Regions from separate parts of the Gilvimarinus sp. 1_MG-2023 genome, predicted to be linked through region 2. Evidence: predicted binding sites of a transcription regulator. Region 2 holds the regulator's gene; the other holds the start of a gene.
What was found. The regulator FNR, encoded in region 2, switches genes on or off when oxygen is low (the NO sensors DNR and NnrR bind a similar motif). The targets are predictions, from matches to a motif close to TTGATNNNNATCAA.
Positions count from the first base shown of each region.

Region 1 (5,263 bases), on a different contig from region 2:
TACCGCCCCAAATCCAATCGTTATCAGTCAAGTTGGGGAAGCCATGATTACCACCGCCATCGGCGCCATGACACACGGCGCAGTTATTGGCAAAAAGACGCAAACCCATTTTCATAGCGTCTTGATCTTGCGCTAGCGTTTCAATCGGCATGGCATTGTATTTACCAAATTGCTCGGCGTAGCGTGCATCAGCTTTTTGCTGATGTCTTTTCAGCTCTAACTCTTGGGTCCAGCCACCGGGGTAGAAACCTTTAAAGCTACCTAAACCCGGATAAATCATTAGGTAGACACCGGCAAAGATAAAAGTGGCGATAAACATTTTAAACCACCAGCGCGGCAACGGATTGTCGTATTCTTCAATGCCGTCATACACATGACCGGTGGTTCGATTCTCCGGCGTTTCATCATCTCGCACAGCTACCTTGCGATTGGCCAACAAAACCCATAACACCAACACTAAATTGGTCAGGGTTAGGCCGATAATCCAAAGGCTCCAAAAAGTACTCATAATCAATCCCGCCTAGCTACATCATCGGTCGATGAATCGGATTCATCTACTTCATTGTCATCGTTGTTAGTGACGTCATCGCCTTCATCAGCAAAGGGTAAGTTCGCAGCATCATCGAAACGCTTACGCCGTTTTGGGGCAAACGCCCACCAGCAAACACCGGCGAAAGCGATGGCCATCAGTACCGTGCTAATGGCCCCCAACATCCCTTTATCCATGCTAACGCTTCTCCTGCAAAAGCGTACCAAGCTGCTGCAGATAAGCGACTACCGCATCCATTTCCGTCACACCTTTAACCTGCTCTCCTGCCCCTTCGATATCTTCATCGGTATAGGGAACACCAACTTTGCGCAAACCGCGCATTTTGGCCTCGGTGAGTTTGCCATCCAAGGTCTGATCATAGAGCCATGGAAAGGAAGGCATATTGGATTCGGGCACAACAATCCGTGGATTAAACAAATGAACTTTGTGCCAGTCATCGGAGTAGCGTCCGCCTACACGTGCCAAATCTGGCCCGGTGCGCTTTGAACCCCATAAAAATGGATGTTCATACACACTTTCACCGGCTACCGAATAGTGGCCGTAGCGCTCGACTTCCGCTCGCAGTGGACGCACCATTTGCGTATGACAGACATGGCAGCCTTCGCGTATGTAGATGTCGCGCCCTTCCAGTTCCAGTGGACCTAAGGGCTTTAATCCGGCGATCGGTTCGGTGGTTTCTTTTAAGAAAAATTGCGGGACAATTTCTACCAGGCCGCCAAAACTAATGGCGACAATCACCAACACGGTCATTAAACCGATGTTTTTTTCGACGATATCGTGACCTTTCATGCGTCTTCTCCCTTATACCGTCTGTGGTTTAGCGTCGGCTTTGGCATCCACCGAGTCGGGTGTTTGCGCTGTGCGATAGGCGTTATAAGCCATCAGCACCATACCGGACAAGAAGAATACACCACCTAAAAAGCGTACAAAATAACCTGGATAGCTGGCTTGAACTGCTTCGACAAAGCTGTAGGTCAAGGTGCCATCATCGTTAAAGGCACGCCACATCAAGCCTTGCATAATGCCATTGACCCACATGGAGGCGATGTACAATACAGTACCAATGGTCGCCAACCAAAAGTGGATATTGATCCACTTAACGCTGTACATTTCTTTGCGACCAAACAAGATTGGCAGCAAGTGATAGATAGCGCCAATGGAAATCATCGCTACCCAGCCTAAAGCGCCGGCATGCACATGGCCGATGGTCCAATCGGTGTTGTGGCTCAAAGCGTTAACAGTTTTGATCGACATCATCGGGCCTTCAAAGGTCGACATCCCGTAGAACGACAGTGAGACCACTAAAAAACGCAGAGTCGGGTCGGTGCGCAGCTTATGCCAGGCGCCAGACAGTGTCATAATACCGTTGATCATACCGCCCCAAGACGGTGCCAACAGAATCAAAGACATCACCATGCCTAAACTCTGAGCCCAATCTGGCAGCGCTGAGTAGTGCAAATGGTGCGCGCCGGCCCATATATAAATAGAGATAAGCGCCCAGAAGTGGACAATAGATAACTGATAAGAATAAACCGGACGGTCGGCCTGCTTGGGTACAAAGTAGTACATCATGCCAAGGAAACCTGCGGTCAGAAAGAAACCCACGGCATTGTGCCCATACCACCACTGCACCATAGCATCGGCGGCGCCGGAGTAGGCCGAATATGACTTCATCCAGGAAATAGGAATGGCGGCACTATTGACGATGTGCAGCACGGCCACGGTCAAAATAAAACCGCCATAAAACCAGTTGGCCACATAAATGTGTGAGGTTTTACGTTTGACAATCGTGCCAAAGAACACCAAAGCATAGGCTACCCACACTAATGTAAGCAATATATCAATAGGCCACTCAAGTTCGGCATACTCTTTACTGGAGGTGTACCCCAAAGGCAGAGTAATTGCTGCCAGAACAATCACCAGTTGCCAGCCCCAAAAGGAAAAGGGGACCAACCAACCACCCCACAATTTCGCCTGACAGGTGCGCTGTACCACATAGTACGAGGTACTCATCAAGGCACAACCGCCAAAAGCAAATATAACGGCATTGGTATGTAATGGACGCAAGCGGCCAAAATGGGTATACGGCTGAAAAATGTCATTTAACTGGGGCCAAACTAGCTGGGCGGCAATCAATACACCGACACCCATACCAACAATACCCCAAACAATGGTCATAATTGCGAACTGGCGAACGACTTTGTAGTCATACACCGGGTGATCTCCCGCCGCAACAAGGTTACTACTCATAGGACCTTCCCTACTCTCTTTGGCAAAACACAAATTGTATGAATATTGTTATTTGAAGTGGCGCACAGAGCGCTACCCGCCCTAGGTGCGATTATCCAACACCTAGGACTGATAAGATTTGATTTTCATCAACTATAGTACAGTCACCAGCATTACGACATCAGCGCCCTAGCGAGCGGAGAAAATCTGGCAGTTGATAACACCCTAAACAAGTTAGGGCAATCGTTACAGCAGTTTGCGGCCTTTGTTGGCGGCAATTCGCATACGCAGAGCGTTCAGCTTGATAAAGCCTTCGGCATCTTTTTGATCGTAAGCGCCGGCATCGTCTTCGAATGTGGCGACTTTTTCATCGAATAAGCTGTCTTCTGAGCGACGACCCACAACGTGAATACCGCCTTTATACAGCTTTAAGCGCACATCGCCATTGACATGCTCTTGAGACTCATCAATCACAGTTTGCAGCATTTTGCGTTCAGGACTCCACCAGTAACCGTTGTAAACCAACTCGGCATACTTGGGCATCAAACTGTCTTTTAGGTGAGCGACTTCACGATCCAGAGTAATGGACTCAATGGCGCGGTGTGCTTTCATAATAATGCTGCCGCCGGGGGTTTCGTAGCAACCGCGAGACTTCATACCCACATAGCGGTTTTCTACAATATCCAGACGACCGATGCCGTTATCGCCACCTAATTGATTGAGTTTGGCCAACACTTGTGCGGGGCTTAGGCGCTCACCATCGATGGCGACAATATCGCCCTTGTCAAAGGTAAGATCAATATAAGTCGGCTTATCAGGTGCAGCTTCAGGAGAAACACTCCAGCGCCACATCTCTTCTTCCGCTTCGGCCCAAGGCTCCTCCAACACACCGCCTTCGTAAGAAATGTGCAGCAGGTTGGCATCCATCGAATAGGGTGATTTTTTCTTACCAGAAGAGAAATCCACCGGAATATTGTGCTCTTCACAATAAGCCATCAGGGTTTCACGCGAGGTTAAATCCCATTCGCGCCAAGGGGCAATCACCTGAATACCCGGTTTTAAGGCATAGGCACCCAACTCAAAACGCACCTGATCATTACCTTTACCGGTTGCGCCGTGGGATATTGCATCAGCTCCCGTTTCGTTGGCAATCTCGATCAGGCGCTTAGAGATCAGCGGGCGAGCAATGGATGTACCCAGTAAGTACTCGCCTTCGTAGATGGCGTTAGCGCGGAACATGGGGAAGACAAAATCGCGGACAAACTCTTCGCGCAGATCGTCGATATAAATTTCTTTAACACCCAAGGCTTCGGCCTTAGCGCGGGCGGGCTCTACTTCCTCACCCTGACCAATATCGGCAGTAAATGTCACCACTTCACAGTTGTAAGTTTCCTGCAGCCATTTAACGATCACCGAGGTATCCAGACCACCGGAATAGGCCAGTACAACTTTGTTGATGGATGACATACTCTGCTCCTAATTGATAAGAATTCTTTTTCGCGCCCGGGCACCCAATCACAATTACTTTACTATGGGCAATGGGTAGGCGTTCCATAAGCGCGGGGAATTGTACAGCCAAACGCGTACAATTCCCACCGTAACGTCACCAAATTACACACTTAACTCTGGCTTAACATTAGCCGCTTCGCTCTGTGGATAACCCGAGCAGCCCCTATGCATTTTCGAGTAAGGACTAGCCTACCTAAAATACACCGACCGCTTACCGCATTTATACCTGACCGCCAGCCTCAAGCAGCCGCTGCTGGGCCCAGCTCGACAATTCGGCCAGTAATGGTTTGAATCGTTCATCTTGCGCTGCCAACCGAGTCAGCTCGGCCTCGAAATCGGCCTGGACAATGCCGGCACCCGCCGCGGGGTCGGTTAAGCGCAGCAGACAAAACTGACGCCAACGCTGAGCCTCGTCGGCAGACAAGGAGTCGGGGAAATTGCGCGCGCGGTAGCGCCAAAAAAGCTCGGGCAAGCGTTTATCGTGAAAATCAAACTGGCCGCTGGCCATGCTGGCGCTGTCGCCAGCGCGAATTTTACGGGCCAGCGCCCGATCGTGATCATCCAAAAAACCGTCGTAAAGCATGGCGTCTACATCAGTGCGAGGGGTAAATTCACTCAGCTGATATAGCTCAGCCAATTTGGCGCGCAGCGCCGTCACCTCCACCAAGCTCAAACTACAAAGCTGTTGCCAGTGGCGCTCACACTCGGCCCGATCTAGCCCCAAACGTTGCTCAGTGGCCTCATCCAGCATGGCAACCGGCAACACCATAGGCGATTTATTGAGATGAATCTCTTTCAGCGCTAAACGCTCTTGCCCCTGGGGCAGATCGGCCGTGGCGACAAACAAGCGCTCGACCAACACTGACGCGGGCTCGTTTAACAGCGTCCGCGGCGACTGACTCAGGTTAAACGCAATCACGCTGTTTTTGTTTTTAGGATGGTAAGCCAGCGGAACCATTAGGGCGCAGTTGCCCT
Region 1 covers NZ_JAUOSC010000010.1:63,604-68,866, reverse strand. Annotated here, with positions in the region: gene ccoP (cytochrome-c oxidase, cbb3-type subunit III) at 1-508, opposite strand, end outside; gene Q4563_RS11780 (cbb3-type cytochrome oxidase subunit 3) at 511-726, opposite strand; gene ccoO (cytochrome-c oxidase, cbb3-type subunit II) at 728-1,339, opposite strand; gene ccoN (cytochrome-c oxidase, cbb3-type subunit I) at 1,352-2,800, opposite strand; gene Q4563_RS11765 (argininosuccinate synthase) at 3,026-4,246, opposite strand; gene sbcB (exodeoxyribonuclease I) at 4,509-5,263, opposite strand, start outside.
Region 1: ccoN (cytochrome-c oxidase, cbb3-type subunit I) is a predicted target of FNR. The motif match lies at 2,919-2,932, and genes of this name have one in related genera.

Region 2 (5,263 bases):
TCAGTTAGCCGATACCGAGCGCAAAAGCCAGGCACTGACCCAAACGGCAGTCGCACTGGGGCAGAGTGAACTGTGCCGTCTGGTCAGTGCCACCGAGGCAACTGAACTGGCCGGTGTTGAATTATCACAGGGCGGTTTGTATTTTCCCGGATGCGGTTGGTTTAACCCGCACGCATTGTGCGAAAGTTTGCTCGACCACCCAGCCATTACTCTGCGCACCGACACACCCATAGCATCACTGGAGCGCCACGAAGAACACTGGCAGACGCTGGGTCCGACAGGTACAGAGATCGCACAAGCCCGGGTGGTTATCATGGCGTGTGCCCACTCCGCGCAAGAGTTTAGCCAAAGTGCTCACCTGCCACTCAAACCGATTCGCGGCCAGGTCAGCTTTTTACCCGCCAGTGATCTCAGTGCCCAGCTTAAAACAGCCCTGTGTAGCCGGGGTTATATTGCCCCAAGCACACCCAGTGGGCATTGCGTCGGGGCAACGTTTAATCTTGGCCAAAGTAATCTGGCCCTAAACCAAGATGATCATATCGAGAATTTGGAGCACCTGCGGGCCATCAGCCCGGAGTTGCACCGCGAGCTTGCCCCAGCCGATAGCGCCTCGCTTGAAGGACGAGCGGCCTTTCGCTGCACGACGCCCGACTACCTGCCCGTGGTAGGGCCTCTGGTTGACGCGATGGCGGCGGCAGAAAACTTTGCCGGTTTGGCTCAAAATGCGCGGCGACGACTTGATACCCCTGCTCCCTACTGGCCGGGGCTGTATATCAATTGTGGCCACGGCTCACGCGGGCTGGCCTACACGCCCTTGGCCGCCGAATTTTTAGCCAGCCTGATCAACCGTGAACCCCCACCGTTAGAGCGCGCGCTAGCTCAGGCGCTGCACCCGGCGCGCTTTTTACTGCGCCAGATCATTCGCGGCCAATAACACACAAGAGCCATTACGCTCTTACAGGCTCTAGGCGCTACTGTGCGCCCTACGGCTGATAGGTCTATACTCAAGTTTATTTGCGTTGACAGGAGAAGACCAAATGCTCGCCTCCCCCGGCCATACCGCGTTTATCAGCCAAGACGAGTTGGACACTTTTCATAATTACTACGAAAAACATGTGGTACAGGCCATTCACGAAGCCAGCGAAAGAGCCCGTGCCGGCGACCGCGATTTTATCGCCGACGTGGCCTGTGTGGCACTCAACCGCTTGCCCCCGCGCTATATTCGATTTGATGTGGATATGACTTTTTTTATGTCGCCGCAGGAGCTAGAAGAAATGGCCGATAAAGTCACCTCGGCGGTCAACGAGGCTATCGTTTATGTCACCAACAGCGAGGTCAAACAAGAAGCCCCCGAGGCTCCACCTGTGGTGAAAAAGCCGGCTAAAAAAGGGCGCGGTAAAGCCGCGAGCAAAAACAAAGCGAAAAGCTCTAAGTAGATAACCGACACTCCAGCAAGCGTTTAATGCTCCTTGGGTTCAATTGTTTGGGAGCTCTTGTCTGCCACCTCTGCCATGATAATCTGCGAACCACTGCCGCAAGCAATCACCGTGCGCATGGCCGACTCCACCGTCACACCGGGCAACAGCTCAATGCAATCAGCGGGCAAATGGTAAACAAACCCGGAGGTGGGTACCGGAGCGGTAGGGACATACACGGTATAGCTGCCCTGTTCGTGCTCGGCAGTCACAATGCCCGTCACACACACGGGGCTGCTTTTGCCCATGATATAAGCACGACACACTTTACCGTTTAACAATGAAGCATTGCCCTCGCCACCGACTATTTGCGAGACCATTTCGCGAATAGTGCTGTAGCCCGGGGCGAGCTTAGAAAGCAACCCGTCCACCTTGCGGTGTAACCAGCGACCAATACCGGTTTTCACCAGCAAGCCAATAGTAAAACAAGCGGCCAATATCAGCCCCACCCCCAGCATATCTGCCACATGGCCACTGACGGTGACATAACCGGCCAGCCACGCACTGAGCGGCTCAATCGCGCTATCAATAAAACTGACAAGCCACTGCACCAATAATAGAAATATCGTAATGGGCAGCACAACGGTTAGGCCACCGAGCAAGGTTAGAGTAATAAACGAACGCAAACGAGTCATACAACTGCCTGTTCTGTCGTGGTAAAAAATATGCCGATTTTACAAACACCAAGAATCAGCAACACTGTCTTTGACAACAATAAAAGGTATTATGAACCGTCAATCGATCCAGAGGAAAGAGAATTGTTGCCAGCGTTGATTCACCGTGTCGCTTTCGCATCTCTGTGCTTATGTTTACTCAGCGCACAAGCCGTTACGCAAGCACCTTGGTTTGAATACGATTTGGTTGCAATCCAAAAGCGTGCACCGGCCTTTACCCAGGGGTTAGAGCTCTATCAGGGCGACCTTATTCACAGCAGTGGTCTGGTGGGGCAATCGTTTATCGAGCGCTTACCCCACCCCGATAATTCACAGACAGAGCCACACTGGCGCTTAGGATTATCCGCCCCGATTTTCGCCGAGGGTAGCAGTGTGTTTAAAGGCAATGTGTATCTGCTGAGCTGGCGTCACAACACCGGCTGGCGGCTCAACCCTAAGACCGGACAAGTACTCGACCAATTTCGCTATCAAGGTCAAGGTTGGGGCCTGACCCATAACGACACTCATCTCATTCGCTCCGATGGCAGTGAACATTTATATTTTCATCGCGCCCCCGATTTCGAACTCGATAGCACCCTGACCGTATCGCGCAATGGCCAACCGCTGCGTAAGCTCAATGAGCTGGAGTTTGCCGAGGGGTATATCTGGGCCAATATCTGGCAAACCAATACCATCGTCGCCATTGCGCCGACCACCGGTGAGGTAGTCGGCCAGTTAGACGTCAGCCGTCTAGTACCGAAAGAAGCTTACAAAGACCCTGACAATGTACTCAATGGTATTGCCTACGATGCCAGCACCGGTCATTACTGGCTTACCGGAAAGCGCTGGCAACATTGGTACCGTATTGACATTAATTTGCCAGAGGTGAAGTAGGCCGACACCTCCCATCCATAGCACCTCTGCACGCTTTAACCGCCCCTCATCTCCAGCGAGCCAACCCTCTGAGGGTTCAAACTGCTTAAACCAAGCGGCACAATCGCGTAGACTGGTAACCACTTATAGGTATTTGGCTTTAGGATCTATCCCGATGAATCAACACCAGCATAGAATCTGCACGTCTGCTCATAGCGCGGCCTATACCCATTGCAGCGATTGCCGCCTGAACAGTATTTGCCTGCCTCTAAGTTTAGAGTTTTCCGATATTGATAAGCTCGACTCTATTGTCGAGCGCGGTAAACCGCTGCAAAAAGGTGATGCTATTTATCGCCAAGGCGACTCATTTAAAGCTTTATTTGCCATTCGCTCGGGCGCCATTAAAACCTTTAGCACCAACACCGATGGCGAGCAACACATCACCGGACTTTACCTTCCCGGTGAGGTCGTCGGGCTCGATGGTCCGGCTGATAACCAGCATGTTAATTCCGCCATTGCCTTACAAACCACCTCTGTTTGCGCCATTCCCTATCAACGGCTTGAAGCCCTAAGTCGACAGGTGCCCGGTCTACAACGCAACCTATTGCAGCTTTTAAGTCGAGAAATCAATGCCGATCAGAAACAACGCAACCTGCTTGGCCGTACCTCGGCCGAGGTGCGCGTAGCCTCATTATTATTGAGCATTTCGGCCCGCCTCGCCCGGCACAATTTATCGGCGGTAGCATTTACTCTGCCCATGTCGCGCAGTGATATGGCCAATTTTTTAGGGCTCACACTGGAAACGGTCAGCCGCGTTTTCGGGCGTTTACAAAAGCTCAAGATCCTCAGCACTAACCGCAAAGACCTTGTGATTAATGACCTAGAGCAGCTTCAGGCCCTAACCCACAAAAGCTGTAAGGATAATTTTGATGATTAAGCCACTGCACGACCTGCTCAACACGATTGACGATATTAATCGCCAAGACCCCAATCAAGAGCCGGATGGCAGTCCTAAAGAGCTGGTTTACGGCCAGCGTATGAGCCGCGAGCTGTCCGAATTTGCCCCCGATGCCGACGAGCTATTGCAAATAGCCGCCCGAGCCCAACACATTGAACGCTGGGTAATTGCTCGCAGTGACTACCCAATGGATCGTGCCGGCTATAAAAAATGGCGTACCGAACTCGGTGTGCATCACGCCCAGCGAACCGCCGATTTAATGCACAATCATGGCTACAGCGCAGCCGACTGCCAGAGTGTTGCCGATATGCTGCAAAAGAAACGGTTAAAACGCGACCCACAGGTGCAGACGCTGGAGGATGTGATTTGTCTGGTGTTTATTCGCTATTACCTGGAAGACTTTGCCCGCAAACACGACGAGCCTAAACTGATCAGTATTATCCAAAAAACCTGGAATAAAATGTCGGCCGATGGACACGCTGCAGCACTTAAGATTCCACTGCCGGACTCGGTCTCTGCATTGGTCGGCAAAGCGCTTGGCGCATAAATAAACACTTTTCAAGTTTGATCTGGGGTTGTGCTGCCCAGCCAGCCCCAATTTATAAAACTCTATCGCATTAATTTTTGAACAATTGAATCAATTTCGAATAAGAACGCCTTAGTTTATGTAATTACTTGACCTTAAGAGCAAACTCCTTTATACCAAAAGTGTGACTTAGATAACAAAAACGACAACTAAGGGTATTCGATTATGAAACACCTACCGGTTAAAGCCTTCCTATTGCTTTTAGCGGTGTTCAGTGGTTCCGCACTGGCCTGTGATGAGGCCTGTAAAAAAGCTCAAGCCGAAACAGAACACGGCGTCAATTTTGCCGGCTACCTTGACTCAGAATTTTGCCGCACCACCCGCTCAGACTTTCTGCTGCAAGATTATCGTAGCCTAGAGAAGTACCGCACCTCGCAATTGCCGGGCGGCCATAAGGGCGGCATGAATAATATTCGAAAAATGCTGGATCAGCGCAAAGAGTGGCTGGTGGAGTGCGATGATTACTTGCGTCTAACCGATCAGGGCCGCGTCTTTCACGACAAAACCACCACCGATAAGATTTTCGGCGCTATCGATAAAGTTTCCGAACAGCTCAATGAGCTAGTGTATAACGGTAGCAAAGAGGTGATTGTCACCAATGGTCTGGATATCGCGCAGCAAGATTTCGATCAAATGATGCAGCAGCTTGAGCAACATCGCACCGTTCTACAATTGCGCGGCCAGCTGGTTAATCGCTAGAAGCAGGCTCGGACGGTTT
Region 2 covers NZ_JAUOSC010000006.1:60,310-65,572, forward strand. Annotated here, with positions in the region: gene mnmC (bifunctional tRNA (5-methylaminomethyl-2-thiouridine)(34)-methyltransferase MnmD/FAD-dependent 5-carboxymethylaminomethyl-2-thiouridine(34) oxidoreductase MnmC) at 1-934, shown strand, start outside; gene Q4563_RS09035 (late competence development ComFB family protein) at 1,038-1,436, shown strand; gene Q4563_RS09040 (DUF502 domain-containing protein) at 1,460-2,110, opposite strand; gene Q4563_RS09045 (glutaminyl-peptide cyclotransferase) at 2,234-3,022, shown strand; gene fnr (fumarate/nitrate reduction transcriptional regulator Fnr) at 3,177-3,938, shown strand; gene Q4563_RS09055 (DUF4202 domain-containing protein) at 3,931-4,506, shown strand; gene Q4563_RS09060 (hypothetical protein) at 4,711-5,244, shown strand; gene Q4563_RS09065 (hypothetical protein) at 5,234-5,263, opposite strand, start outside.